2 regions of the Lacticaseibacillus zeae subsp. silagei genome follow, and region 2 is predicted to be linked to the other one. Evidence: predicted binding sites of a transcription regulator. Region 2 holds the regulator's gene; the other holds the start of a gene.

Region 1 (7,597 bases), 850 kb from region 2:
ACAAGCCAAATCCTAAAACAAGGTTGGAGACCACCAGCGTACTGACGGTCAAGCCGAGTCCCCAGCGCAGCCCAAGTAACAACGTCACGACCATCAAAATATCTGTCACCGGCTGAACGTTGGGAATCGGCACTTTAACGATCCGCAAAACCGTGCACAAAGCCGTCAATAGACCAAGCAAAGCCACCGCCCGAACAGGCGATGGCTTTTTGGCTGACGCTGGCAGCTTCATTTGGTAACACTCAGGTCAAAAACGACTTTATCGTGGTTCTTGACCGGTTGCGTTGTGGCACCTTTTTTCGCCATCTTGCCATTGATGGTGTACAGCCAGTAGGTCTTCTTGGCAACATTTTGCTTCTTGCCGGCAATCTCAGTGATAAACCCTTTCGAAGCCTTGACCGACCAACCTTTTTTCAGACCGGTCATCACCACTGACTTTTTCGGCTGGGTAATCTTTTTCTTGGCAAACGCCTTGCCATTTTGCTTCAACTGGTAAGTGACCACAATTTGGTTCGGCTTGCTGCTGGATTTGGCAGCGCTGCTCGAACTGTTGCTGCACCCAGCTAGCACAAATATTGCTGCAAAAAAGACAACCAGTGAACGTAAAGCTTTCTTCAACATAACCTTCATTTTCCTCCGCATTTTTACTTAATTGGGCAAGCGCCGCCAGCACAATCCGTCTGGTCAACTAATTCCAGATCTTTTTGATCATGATTGGCATTTTGGGCGGCAAAAACAGCTGCGACCGATCCGTGAATCTTGGCGCACTTTTGCTGATAGGTGTCTGCATCAATCGGCTCTTTTGGTGCCTGCTTGAAGCCTGAGCCAACGTACGGCAACATGGATGTTGACTTGATCACGTGCCGATACTGTGACAACAAGCCGGCAATCTGATCGGCTTCTTCCGGCTGGAAGGTGACCGTGCAGCTGACCGCATTATCCGACCAGTATGTCTGCAAGAACGCCTGGGTCGCGATCTGTTCGGCAATTGAAACCGTCCCGGCCGAAGCAAATGCCGGATCATCGGCATGCGCCGCGCGAATCGGGAACTCGACAACCATCGTGTTCTTGGTGTAAACATCCGGCTCAATATGATAACCGCATGCTTTCAAAGCCGGCAGCAACGGATCGTTGGCCTGGAAACGAATACGCTGAATCAAATAACCAGCATAATGGAAGTGCATACCTTCTGAAACCCCTGCCAGCTTAGCAACGGTTCCCGATGGCTTAACCGTGGTGTGTTTGCGGGAAGGCTCACAGCCCAATGCATCGGAATAAGCCTGATCCGCATCAACCACCGCGTGATACAAGCCATCCACTGCTTGCTTGATTTCCGGGTTATAAATCGGCTTCTCAAGCATTTTACCGGTGTGCGGATCCACAACCGGTTCAAATCCGGATACGACGCGATGACCGAAATCATCCAGGAACCAATCCTGAATTCCGGACATCGAAATGCCGATGCGGCGATTCTTCCTAATAATATCACGGGAAACCTGCCAGTCGTAATTGCTGAAGGTTACCCGCTTGGCATACCGCGTTGCCAGTGCGAAGGCCTGCTTCAGCTTCCAGCCTTGTTGCACTGCAACGACCGGAAAGAGTTCAAACAGATTGCACGGTTCACCATTGGCTAACGAAATCTCGCCACATGGGTTGGTGCCTTCCACATCCGGATCGTTAGCCGCGTTTTCACCATCGACAATCCGGCCGAAGCGGCGTGATAAATCGAGGTTCACAACACCCGGTTCACCGTTTTTGGCAATGGCTGTCGCAATCGGTGCATAAGCGTCAAACTGCGTATCAATCGCGACACTGTTATTAGATGCCCAGCGGTGATGATAAAGCTTTTTTTGATCCTGCTTCATCGTGATGAACGCGTCATCATCGGCCGAGCCTAACGACATTTCCGCGGAACGCCGCACATTGCCGGCCACGACCGTCTTGCCGATCAAGTTGCCAATATCCGTGGCGTCAACCGCAGTCAACCGCTGGCCAACCCGGGCATTAAGCACCTTGTTAATATCCAGCAACATCTCGACTAATGGCATCGGGCCGGAAGCCGTGCCGCCAAAGCCATGAATCCGGGCGCCTTTTGGCCGAATCCGACTGATATCCAGTACCAGTTTGGTCTGACCACTAGGATTGGTCGTTGCAAAATGATGATCAATCACCTTTGCGTTGGCTAAAACCCAGCCTTCACGGGTATCAGGCAAAACGTAGCGATCATTATGCTCGGCTGCATGCGCCTGTTCCCAAGCTTCCCGATCAACCGCACCCATTTTCAGTGATTCCGCATAGCTGGCACTGCTGCGATCAATCACAATCGTCAGGTCAACGGCGTTTGCGACTGGCGGCAATTTGGCAATGTTGTCTTTGGTGACGGAAAAACCGATGCCGCCGCCTTTCATCAATTCGTCAAACATAAAGGAATACGGCATCGAGACAGCAGGCTGGTCAGCCGAAAAATCTGTCGGGACGATATGCGACTCACCATATGGCTGCGGGCGAATGGCGATAAACCAACAATTATTCAAGGCATCGCCATTGCGCTTTTGATAATCGGTTCCGGAAATCCACAGGTTACGGCCAGATGGCGTGCCGGCCAGCCCGTAAATAAGCTTGAAAAGATTCCGTGCCTCTTTTTGCAGTTCGTCCACGACTTCTGAATCGGGATTGGCTGTATGTAACCGCGGATCAAGGTTAATATTCCCCTCAACCACTCGTTTGACGGTTTCATCCCAATTCTCGGTACGTTGTTGATCCGGCAACCACCGGGCATAGGTCCGCTTATACGTGACCCACCCCAGTTCACCCCAGTGTGGCTTAATTTCTTTCTTGACCTCGGCAATAAAATCAGGTGCCAAGGTGATCGGTTTCATCATAACTTGCATAGCTGTCCCTCCCGTATACAAGATATGGTATAGCCAAACGAACCTAATATCAAGATATAGATTAATCAATAACAAATTGTCAATGTTGGCAACCACCTGCTCAACGCGGGCTGCACGGCTTTTTAAAAATACAGGCGAAATTAAAAAATCGCCAGCGCAAGAAAACGCTGGCGACATCTGATCTATTTGTGGATTTAAAAGACTGGTCCGACATACGGCCGCACTAACACATGGTCCAAATCAAGACTTTTAAGCTCGGCCAAATCATTCACAAAGCAGGTAATCGATCCTGCCAACATCAGATTCATTTTCATCTCGCCAAGCTGAAGCGCCACGATTGGCATGTGGTGCGCATAGGCGTACCCGATCTCAAATGCCGTTCCCGGATCGGGGTTTTCACCGACATAATCCAGAATGGCGACTAAGACCGTCGAGCGGTGCAGACCCTGAATGTCTTCACCAAACACCTGCCGCTGCCACCCTGGTGAGTTCGGCGTTAACCCCGCCTTATTCGTGTCATCGCGCGGTGAAAAAATAGCGGTGACCGATTCATTTGCATGCAAAGCTGCCAAAACCTGATCAAGCCGCTCAATCTGAGCAGGATCAAAAAACGGTGCAGCCAAATATACTTCTGCCATATTTGTTTACTCCTTGAGCGGCTTCTGTCCGCAAAACTTTAATTCAGCAGCACTTAAAAGTCGCGTTGCCGCTGCCATAAATATTCGGCGATATCATGATCCACCAACCGATTCTCGTGTAGTAGACTATGGGCTGCCCGCGGTCCGCGAATCACAACTTCGGTATAATCTTTAATCCGATCCTTCACTAAATACCGCACGGCAAAGCTGCTGCTGATCGCCACTTCGCCATCGTGGCGCCCACCCAACATCAAATCGCCGGCAATATTCAACCACCGCAAATCTGGCGGCAAGTTGGTAATCGAACGTTGAAAGTACTGATAGATCGGCGCCGTGTGCTCCGGTCCTTGACGAGTCAACGGCCAATTAAGAATCGGCGAACGCCGCGCAACCTCCACATCATTCATCGGTGCGGCAATCGTCACCAAATTAGCAACCGGAACGGCAGGTTGGCTCAATAAATACAGCACCGCCGTCACCCCGCCCATCGAATGCGCGACCAAATTAACCCGCGTAAACGCCTGCTGCTCCTGCAAAGCGGCGATCACATGCTTTAACCCGCGCAACTGGGCAGCGGGCCGCACCGTTTTGTCCGTATACAACACCTGAACGGCAGCGTGGTGATTCAGATTCAACTGTCCGCGCAAATGAACGCTGCTATCCGGGGCGACAATCGCCACGACATCCTTACTTAAGCCATAACGCCGCTGCATACGCCACAACATATGGCCAAACGAATACCGCGTCCCCAGATGCCCGGGAATAAACAACGTCGGCGTTGGATCCATCACGAGCGGAACCGGCGCGTAGCCAGTCCGGGCCAACAAAAGATAGTCTGCAAGGCCACCGACAACGATAATCACGCCCAGCGTCACAAGAATCCAGAACCAGCCGCTCATACGCGTTACCTACAGCTTGTCGACTTGATCAAAGTCCAATTCAGCTGTCACTTCACGGTCAAACATTTCCGTAACAACTTTCAACTTCATCTTATCCTTATCAACTGCCGTCACTTTACCATGCATGCCGGTAAAGGCACCGTCGATAATCGTCACTGGCTCGCCCACATCAAACTCAACATTCTGATGACGCGTGCTCATGCCCATCGAATGCAGGACACTGGCAACTTCTTCCGGCAGCAAAGGCGCTGGCTTTGAACCGGCACCATGTGAACCGACAAACCCCGTAACTCCCGGCGTATTCCGGACCACAAACCAAGACTGGTCAGTCATGACCATTTCAACCAACACATAGCCAGGAAAAGTCTTCTTCATCTCGACTTTATCCTTACCATTCTTTTGTTCATGTTCCTCTTCTTCAGGAACGACCACCCGAAAAATATAATCATCCATATTCATGCTGGTCGTCCGCTGTTCAAGGTTCGTCTTCACCTTATTCTCATAACCGGAATAAGTGTGCAACACGTACCAATGTTTCTCTGCCGATGTTACTGTTTCAGCCATAATGCGTCTCCTTTTTGTGTTTTGAGTCAAAATAAAAAACCGTCATCGAAGGCGGTTTTGCGCTGCTCATAGTATAGCAAAGATGAAGCGGTTTGTCAGGCTTTAATACAAGAACGCCTGAAAGATCATGTTAATGACCCAATCTACCGCCGCAAAATAAATGGCAAAGATAATGGAAGTCATGATGACGGTAAACGTATCACGCCGTGTCTGTTTCGCGGTCGGCCACGTAACAGCCTTCATTTCCGCAAAAACACTTTTGATAAATTTCATCAGTCTGCTCCTTCCATTATTACTTGGTTTCTTGGTGAACCGTTACCCGGCCACAATGTTTACAAAATTTTCTTAAAGTTAACCGTTCCGTTCGCTTCGGGTTTTCGGGAACAAAATAATTCCGTTGCCCACAAACCGAACAAGCTAAAGCAACTTTCTTTACTGACATCTTGTTCCCTCCAGTCACGTCCAATATGATACCAAGGTTGTCCATGAATAGCAAGCGTCAGCAAACAAAGACGGCACCATCTTTAGTGCCATTAATATTTCGTTATTATAAGTATCTGAGGTCATTTTTAAAAAAGTATCCCCAACCACAACGTCACCAACAACACCCCACCAAAGCTCAAGAGCGAACGAATGGTGAAAATAAAAGTTTTGTCTTTACTAGGTGAATTGGTATAGGCCCTTGTGTTGTGGAGCACCAGTGGCCATGTCGCCAGTACCAGCAAACTCCAAATCGGCAGGATGCCAGTAACGATGCCGAGTAATAAGGTGACAAAGGTGGTAAACGGAATCAGCCGGTACCAACGCAAGGCACGCTTTTTCCCGAGGTAATAGGGCAATGTGTAGCGTTCATTTTTCACGTCTTGTTCCAGATCGGCGATGTTGTCGGCAAACATGACCGCTGCGTTCAGGATGACAATCGGGAGAACGGCGATGAATAACTGCAGCAACCACCCGAGATTCAGTGAAAATGCAAATGTGCGGCGGCCCAAGACGAGATCTAAGGGTTGCGGTGCCTGCATGTTGATCAGCACGGCAATCGTGAATGTGCCGAAGCCTTCGACGATTCCGGCCAGTAATTCGCCAAGTGGGAGCCGAGATAAGGGGATTGGACCAAACGTATATAGAATGGCGATGCCAACGCCAATGGCACCGATGACCAGAAGGCTGAGATTCGTGCGCATCACAAGAAGCAGGCCAAGAACGACACTCACTAATAGCATCAGAATCGTCAACGCCAACATCCCCCAAGGTGACAGATGCTCGCGACCGATGATATTTTGTTGTTGCTGATAACTACGGTCCTTGGCTTTGAAGTAGTCTTGCACGTTGTTGAAACCAGTGACAAACAAAGCAATGGCGAGCTGGGCCAGACCGTAAAGCAGGCTGTTGACCCAGGAAAATTGTTGAAAAGCCCATGCGGCGTAACTAATGCCTAGCGCATACGGGAGCATGCTCGCTGCTTTTGCCGGTAAGCGAATAAATTCAAGAAACAACGGCCAAGTTAGGTGTTTGTATGGTTGCGTCATAACAAGACCCCCATTCCCAGGCCGAGGGTTAATAAGCCATTTTCCAAAACCAGGTTCACGACGGCGGTGTGGAACGTTCGTGGCTTGCTTGGGTCCCGAATAAAACGATGGACGTTGCGAATGACCAGTGGCCACGCCAATTCAATCAGCAATGCCCAGCTCGGCAAGGCGCCAAACACAACTGCTAACAAGACCGCGAGGAAACCAACATAGGCTAACAAGGCGTAAACCCGCGGTGCCCACCAGTGACCTAAGTACATGGGCAACGTATGCCGATGATTCCGCTCATCTTCCTCCAAGTCAGCCATGTTGTTGGCTAGCATGACGTTGGCAATGGTGGCCATTGGCGTAATGCAGGTCAAGCCTAAAGCGATAATGGCAATAAAATCGCCACGCAAGACAATCGTCGGCCATCCCCAGTCCAGTGCGATCAATTTTCCGGGGGCAATATTAATATAAGTGGCAATCACCGGAATGCCCAAGCCCATCACGACACCGGAAAAAATTTCTCCCAATGGCAACCGCGACAATGGCAACGGTCCCCAAGTATATAAGATGCCGATTGCAAAACAGGCCATCCCCATCAACAACACAAGCCAGTCAGTCCGCACAACCAAAACAATCCCAAGCAACGAGGCGCCTGCCAGCATCCCGATAATGATTCGGCTAACTAGCTTCGGATTTAACTGCTCCCGGCCGATCACATTAACGGCTTGCTGATAATGTTCATCTTTGGCTTTACGATAATCCATCAAGTTGTTTAGCGCCGTGGTCATCATGTCAAAAAGCAACATCGCCACCAGGAATAACCCCGTGTTCACAGCATCAAAGCCGTGAAAGTAACTCACTGCAAATAACGTCCCAATCGCAAACGGCAAAATACTTGCCAGCTTCGTGCGAATTTCCACCAATTCCAAGAAAATCGGTAGCGTCATCAACTTCCCCCTCTTTAAACCGCGCCATTTCACGCTCTCATTTAGCGATTTTCGCCAGCGTGTAGCCGGAATGTTTGAACAGTTTGAAACTGTCTTTCAATCCCGAGCTGACGTAAACTTTTTTGTCCTTGGTGACAAAAA
Region 2 (7,597 bases):
CCGCAAGCTTTGGCTTTACCTTTGCAATGGTTGCAATGGTCGCACGGACTTCGAACATGGCAGTTGCTTTGGCAACAACGGCGGTGGTCTTCCTCGTCATGTCGATGGTTGGCCATTTTGGCAAGCGTGATCTCAGCAAGGCTGGCAACATTGCCTTTGTTGCGTTGTTTGGCGTGATCATCATGTCCTTGGTCAACATGTTTATGGGTTCGAATGGTCTGCAGATGCTGATCTCCTATGCAATCTTGATTATCTTCATCGTCTTGACCGCTTGGGATACGCAACGTTTAAAGAACCTGTACCTGACAACCGGCAGTGACGGTCAGGCGGCAATTTCAGAAAATTCCCTAGCTGTTGTCGGAGCGTTGATGCTCTATCTGGATTTCCTGAACCTATTCACCGCCATTCTGCAGATTCTGGGCGTTGGCAACAATAATAATTAAATGCAATCAAAAGCTGGCCAAGCGCCAGCTTTTTTTCTGTCCAAACCTAAGGCTAGGGGCGCGCACCAAATGTGAACCGTGCGCCACAGAAACTCAGAATTTGGTACAATGATTGTGACAATTAACTCATGACATCTTCAGAGGTGGTCTGAGAAGAAAAGGAAGCTCATATATGACGAGTCAAACTAAATTATTGCTGATTGACGGCAACTCGATTGCGTTTCGCGCTTTTTTTGCCTTATACAATCAGCTCGACCGGTTCACCAATCAGGATGGGCTGCATACAAATGCGATTTACGCGTTCAACAACATGCTGGAAATTGTTTTGAAGTCTGTTCAACCTGACGCGGCGCTGGTTGCCTTTGACGCCGGTAAGACGACGTTTAGAACCGCGAAGTACGCTGATTATAAAAGTGGCCGAGCCAAGACACCAAGCGAGTTATTGGAACAACTGCCGTATATCAAAGAATTGCTTGACGATATGGGCATTCAGCATTATGAATTAAAAGATTACGAAGCTGACGACATTATCGGAACCATGGCGAAGCGGGCAGATGACGCTGGCTGGCAGACAACGATCGTGACCGGTGATCGGGATTTGACCCAGTTGACCACCGATCAGACGACGGTACAGGTGACCGTCAAAGGTGTTAATGAACTTGAAGCGTATACGCCGGAGCATGTTAAAGAAAAGCTGGGAATTACGCCGACACAAATCATCGATCTGAAAGGCTTAATGGGTGACACCTCTGACAATTATCCTGGGGTTACCAAAGTCGGTGAAAAAACCGCATTGAAGTTGCTGAAGCAGTATGGCAGCATTGACAACCTTTATGCGAATATTGACGGGATGAAAACGTCCAAGTTGAAAGAGAATCTGATCAATGATAAGGATAAGGCTTATCTCAGTAAGCAACTTGCCACGATTGATCGCGATGCTCCCGTCACAATCGACCTGGCTGACGTCACTTATTCCGGGCCTGACATAGCTAAATTGCGGGAATTTTATACCAAGATGAACATGAACTCGTTATTGAAAAAGATCGGCGGGGATGTGGCTAAACCCACGCAGCCGGTTCATTTTTCGGTGTTAGACGATAAGTCCATTCTGGCATTGACGAAAATCACGGACCCCCTCACTTTTGAAATCGAAATGTTGGACGACAATTATCATATTGCTGACCAGATTGGCTTTTTTATTGGCACGAAAGACGAAACCTATGTCAGCACGGACGTTTCTTTGCTGACGATTCCGGAAGTTGCCAAGTGGCTAGGTGATTCGAAACGGGATTTGACGGTATTCGATGGCAAGCGCAACATTGTGGCCGCCCATCGCTTAGGATTAAAGTTACCGGACATTGCGTTTGACGTTTTATTGGCTTCTTACTTGATCAATCCGGACGAAAATAGCAATGATTTAGGCAAAATCGCCGAAGACCATGATTATCACGATCTACCGCGGGATGAAGATGTTTATGGCAAAGGAGCCAAGCGTCAGGTTCCGGAAGATAAAAAGCTATTTGCTCAATTTGCCCGCAAGTCGATGGCCCTTTTTGCGTTACGGCCCGACCTAACCGAAGATCTGGCTAAGCAGGAACAGACTGATCTTTTCACGGACATGGAAATGCCATTGGCGCGGGTGTTGGCAGAAATGGAAATTCAGGGAATCACGCTTGATGCCCAGACTTTAAAAGACATGGGCACAGAATTTTCACAAAGTATCAAGGTGCTGGAAGAAAAGATTTATGGTGAGGCCGGCGTCAAGTTCAATCTGAATTCGCCGAAGCAACTGGGCGAAATCCTATTTGAAAAGCTGAATCTGCCGGTCATCAAAAAGACCAAGACAGGTTACTCCACTAGTGTCGATGTCCTAAACGAGCTGAAATCTGCCAGCCCGATTGTCCAAGACATTCTGGATTATCGCGGCTGGTCGAAATTGAATTCGACGTATGTTGTGGGGTTATTGAAGGCGCAAATGCCGGATCACAAGATTCACACTCGTTACTTGCAGACATTAACCCAGACTGGCCGCTTAAGTTCCGTTGATCCGAATATGCAAAACATTCCAGCGCGAGACGAAGGCAAAATTATTCGGAAGGCGTTTGTGCCGTCCCATCCTGATTGGCAGATTTTCAGCTCGGACTATTCGCAAATCGAATTACGCGTGTTGTCCCATATTTCCGGTGACGAAAATATGCAACAAGCTTTTAAAAATGGCGTTGATATTCATGCCAACACTGCGATGAAAATTTTTGGCTTGGATTCACCGGATCAAGTCACGCCGGATATGCGTCGGCAGGCCAAGGCGACGAATTTTGGGATTGTCTACGGTATTAGTGATTATGGGTTAGCACAGAACATCGGGATTTCCCGCAAGCAAGCGAAAGCCTTTATCGATGGTTATTTCGAACAGTATCCCAAGGTTCATGATTACATGGCCAATATGGTTAAAAAGGCACGTGAAGACGGTTACGTCGAGACACTGTTCCATCGCCGCCGCTATTTGCCGCAAATTCATTCACGTAACTTTAATTTACGGAAATTTGCCGAGCGGACCGCGATGAACACGCCGATTCAAGGCAGTGCAGCGGACATTATCAAAGTTGCCATGATTCGCATGCAACAAGCATTAGCCGATGCCCATCTGCAAGCCAAAATGCTGTTGCAGGTTCACGATGAACTTATTTTTGAAGCCCCAACTGCGGAAATGGAGCAGCTTGGCAAGCTCGTGCCTAAAATCATGGACTCTGCCGTACAATTGGACGTGCCATTGAAAGTCGATAGCCACTACGGCCCGACTTGGTTTGATGCGAAATAAGGAGATCGGGAATGCCAGAGTTACCTGAAGTCGAAACGGTTCGCCGTTCATTATTGCCACTTATCAAAAGCAAACGGATCACCGCGATTAGTACGAATTGGGCGAAAATTCTGATTAATGGCTTACCGACTTTTCAAAAAGAGGTCGTGGGCGCTGCTGTCACCACGATTGATCGCCGCGGGAAATACCTGTTGATTCGGCTGAACAACGGCGAAACGATTGTCAGCCATTTACGCATGGAAGGCCGCTATTACGTTGTTAGTGATGCCCATACACCATTTGACAAGCACGATCATGTCACCTTTACGTTCCAGGATGGGAGCCAACTGCGCTACCGGGATTTACGCAAATTTGGCCGCATGCGCTTGATTCACACTGGTCAGGAACAATCAGTACCGGCGTTGGCAAAATTAGGGCCGGAGCCGACCCCTGCGACGTTTGACGAGGCGGCATTTGCCCAAAAACTAAAACGCCATCATAAAGCGATCAAGTCGGTTTTATTGGATCAAACCGTTGTTGCCGGCATCGGTAATATTTATGCAGACGAAGTTTTATGGCTCAGTCGCTTGAACCCGCTGCAGCCAGCTGATACGCTGACCAAAAAAGAAATCCACACTTTACATGATAATATTATCAAGGAGTTAGATGCGGCCATTGCTGCTGGCGGCACCAGCGCTCATACCTATGTTGATGCAGAAGGTAACCGCGGCTCTTTTCAAGATGCCTTGCATGTTTACGATCGGGAAGGGACGCCTTGTGATCGGTGCGGCACACTCATTGTTAAAATCAAAGTCGGCCAACGCGGCACCCACTATTGTCCCCACTGCCAACCTCTGCATCAAAGGAGGCGTCCGGCATGACCTATTTATTAGGCTTGACAGGTGGGATTGCATCGGGCAAATCAACGGTAAGCCGGGTTTTTAAAGCAGCTGGGTTTCCAGTCGTGGATGCAGATGTGATTGCCCGCCGGATTGTCGAACCCGGACGGCCAGCACTCGCCCGTATCGTTCAGGCGTTCGGGCCACAAGTGCTGCGCGAAGATGGTAAGCTTAACCGTGCCAAGCTTGGTGAGATTGTCTTTTCCCAACCGCGGCGTTTAGAGGCACTGAACCAAATTAATCGACCGTACTTGCGCGCGGCGATTAATCAAGCATTAGCCCAGGCAAAAGCCGGCGGTGCTGCGATTGTGATTGGTGACATTCCACTCCTTTACGAAGCCGATTATGTCGATGCATTCGATGGTGTTGCCGTGGTAACCGTTGATCCCAAGGTTCAGTTGGACCGGTTGATGGCCCGAGATGGTCTGACAGAAGCCGAAGCCAAGGAACGGATAGCATCACAGATACCTTTGGCGAAAAAAGCGGCTATGGCTGATTTTGTTATCGATAATAATGGGCGACCGGAAGCAACCATCGCCCAGGCAAAAGCCTTGATTCGTCAGCTGCAGCACCTATCATAAGCGGCGTGCGCGTGCTATAATAAGCTATCAAACTTTGATTAAGAAGGTGGAGTCGTGCAATGTCCCCATTGCCATCATAATAGTTCGCGGGTCGTTGATTCGCGTCCAACAGACGGCGGTCGGGCGATCCGACGCCGACGCGAATGCGAGAATTGCGGGTTTCGCTTCACGACTTTTGAACGAGTCGAGCAAACCCCGTTATTGGTAATTAAGAAAAACGGTACCAGAGAAGAGTTCAATCGTGAGAAGATTCTGAAAGGACTGATCCGGGCGGCAGAAAAACGACCGGTCACCATGGAGCAAATGCAAGGAATCGTTGACTCGGTTGAAAACCAATTGCGGGCGATTGGTGAAAATGAAGTTTCCAGTCAAGCCATTGGCGAGTATGTTATGTCCAAGCTAGCAGATGTTGACGACGTGGCTTATATTCGCTTCGCCAGTGTATATCGGCAGTTCAAAGATATGTCCGTCTTCATGCAAGAGCTTCAGGATATGATGAAGAAGGAAAAGACTAAGAAATAGTGATTGCGAAACAAACGGACCTGGGGCAGTTGTCTCAGGTCCGTTGTCTGAAAAGAGGTGAATTTGCGATGCAGCGTCCGGATACGTTTATGCCACAAGCAGGCTTTGTATTGACCAAGGCCGGTTATTTTAGCGACTTTGATGAAAAGATCGCCATCTCGCTTTATCAACCGCTCGTGGGGCCGATTGCCATGGCGCTTTATCTAAGTCTATGGCAGGAGGTCAAAGACCGCGCTTTGGTGACGGATCGGCGCCCACAACTCTGGCTGTTGGACTTGCTGGATATCGATATTGATCAACTTTTCGTGGCCCGCGTCAAACTGGAAGCAGTTGGCTTATTGCGGACCTATACGCAAGTTGATTCACTTGGACGCTATTATGCCTACGAGCTTTACCCGCCAGTGCGGCCGGATGCCTTTTTTAAAGACGATTTGTTGGGTTTACTGTTGTATGACAAGGTCGGTGAAAAGCGGTATGACGAATTGGTTGCGCAGTTCAGTCTGAAACCGGTTCGCCGCCCGGAATGGCAGGAGATCACAGCAAACTTTTTGGATGTGTTTCGCTTTGACCACAACCTAAGCGGGGAACCAAGTGCGGTGGTTGCGGCCAAAAAAGCAATGGATCAAAATCAGCCTCAGTTACCACGACTTGGTAATGGCGAAGGCTATGACTGGGAACTTCTGCAATCGCTGTTAGCCAACAGCAATATTCAGTCAGGTCAATTAGCTAAACATCAAGAGGCGTTGTATCAAATCGCTGGGTTTTACGGGATTCAACCGCCTGACTTTGCGCGGCTGATCAGTCGCGCAACCGATGTGATGACCGGTAAAATTGACTTGAATGCGCTTCGGCGGCTGGCTGAGCAAAGTTATACCCGTCAGCAGCCACAAACCAAGGCGCAACCAGTAGCAACCAAACCGCCAAAAGTGGCCAGTGCGGACGAGGCGCTGCTAAAAAGAGCGAAAAGTATGCCACCGCGCCAGTTTTTAACCGCAGCCAAACAGGCTAAGAATGACCGGATGTATCCAGCCAATAATGAATTGCGCGCGGTACAGAGCCTGAGTGAACGCAACGTTTTTGATGCGCCTACGATTAATATTTTGATTGATTATATTCTCCGAACAAATGACAGTATCAATCAAGCCTTGATGGATGCCATTGCCAACAGCTGGTTGAAGGCCAATGTGACGAGCCCGGAAGCAGCGTTGCAGCAAATTCATACGTTTGAAGAGCAAAAAGCCACCGGAAAAAGGCGTTTTCAAAGCCCAACCAAAGGCGTGCGGCAGGAGAAGCTGCCAGATTGGGCTAAGGAAGGCTATCAACCCAAGAAGAAAAAAGTCAGTGAGGCAGATCGTCAGACGTTGGCTGCTCAGCTGGAAAAGTTACGGCAACTCGGTGATAAGGGAGGGACGAAGTAATGGAAGATATGCGCAAACGCTTGGCAATGTTAATGGACTCTCGACAGTGGCGGGAGCGGTATTTTAAGATGGTCAAAGCAGCCTTGCAAGATCCTGATGTCCAGACCTTCCTTAAGCAACACGAGGCAGATTTGGCTGATGATGCGATTGATCGCGGCACGGCCAAAATATATGAATTTGTCAGTGAGCGTAACAAGATTGCCCGTGGTGAATTACCATTGGCACCCGGATATCAACCTACGCTGGTCGTTGCCAACGGGCTGATTGATGTTGCGTATGAGCCGACAGATGCAAAGCTTGCGGCTGATGAAGAGGCGAAGCAGGCGTCGCTGGTGACCTCGGTTAATATGCCTAAAGATATTCACGATGCAAGCCTAACGAATTACGATCCGACTGATGAGCGCGTAGATGCGCTTTTGGCCGCAAATCGGTTTGTCTTGGCAGTGGTCGCCGATCCCAAAACATTTCATCAAGGTTTATATCTAAGCGGCCCATTTGGCGTCGGTAAAACCTATTTGCTAGGCGCCATTGCCAATGATCTTGCCAGCAAAGGCGGCATTGCCACAACGCTGATTCATGTCCCGACCTTTGTTGTTGAAATGAAAAGTGCCATTGGCAGTAATACGGTGTTGAAAAAAATCGATAGTGTCAAACGCGCGCAAGTGCTGATGCTTGATGATATTGGTGCCGAAAGTATCAGTCCCTGGGTGCGGGACGATGTGCTTGGCATCATTTTGCAATATCGCATGCAGGAAAAAATGCCGACGCTCTTTAGCTCCAACAAAAGCATGGCCGATTTAACCGAATCTTTGGCCGGAACTGACCGCGGCAATTCCGAGATGCTAAAAGCCCAACGCATCATGGAGCGGATTCGTTTTCTCGCTAAGGAAGTAACGGTTGGCGGAGAAAATCGCCGTAATCCGTTGGCTAATTAAGT

What was found. Region 2 encodes NrdR, which represses ribonucleotide reductase genes. Its sites were predicted from a motif close to ACACNATATATNGTGT; they were not measured.
Region 1: nrdJ (ribonucleoside-triphosphate reductase, adenosylcobalamin-dependent) is a predicted target of NrdR. The motif match lies at 2,907-2,922, and genes of this name have one in related genera.

What each region holds. Positions count from the first base shown of each region.
Region 1 is NZ_CP132484.1:2,320,581-2,328,177, forward strand. It holds gene LACZS1_RS10780 (ECF transporter S component) at 1-232, opposite strand, end outside; gene LACZS1_RS10785 (DUF4430 domain-containing protein) at 229-618, opposite strand; gene nrdJ (ribonucleoside-triphosphate reductase, adenosylcobalamin-dependent) at 645-2,891, opposite strand; gene LACZS1_RS10795 (nucleoside 2-deoxyribosyltransferase) at 3,086-3,529, opposite strand; gene LACZS1_RS10800 (alpha/beta fold hydrolase) at 3,583-4,428, opposite strand; gene nusG (transcription termination/antitermination protein NusG) at 4,438-4,992, opposite strand; gene secE (preprotein translocase subunit SecE) at 5,095-5,265, opposite strand; gene rpmG (50S ribosomal protein L33) at 5,285-5,434, opposite strand; gene LACZS1_RS10820 (UbiA family prenyltransferase) at 5,562-6,521, opposite strand; gene menA (1,4-dihydroxy-2-naphthoate polyprenyltransferase) at 6,518-7,456, opposite strand; gene LACZS1_RS10830 (FAD:protein FMN transferase) at 7,494-7,597, opposite strand, start outside.
Region 2 is NZ_CP132484.1:1,465,815-1,473,411, forward strand. It holds gene LACZS1_RS06960 (Bax inhibitor-1/YccA family protein) at 1-443, shown strand, start outside; gene polA (DNA polymerase I) at 616-3,261, shown strand; gene mutM (bifunctional DNA-formamidopyrimidine glycosylase/DNA-(apurinic or apyrimidinic site) lyase) at 3,273-4,121, shown strand; gene coaE (dephospho-CoA kinase) at 4,118-4,720, shown strand; gene nrdR (transcriptional regulator NrdR) at 4,775-5,242, shown strand; gene LACZS1_RS06985 (replication initiation and membrane attachment family protein) at 5,311-6,660, shown strand; gene dnaI (primosomal protein DnaI) at 6,660-7,595, shown strand.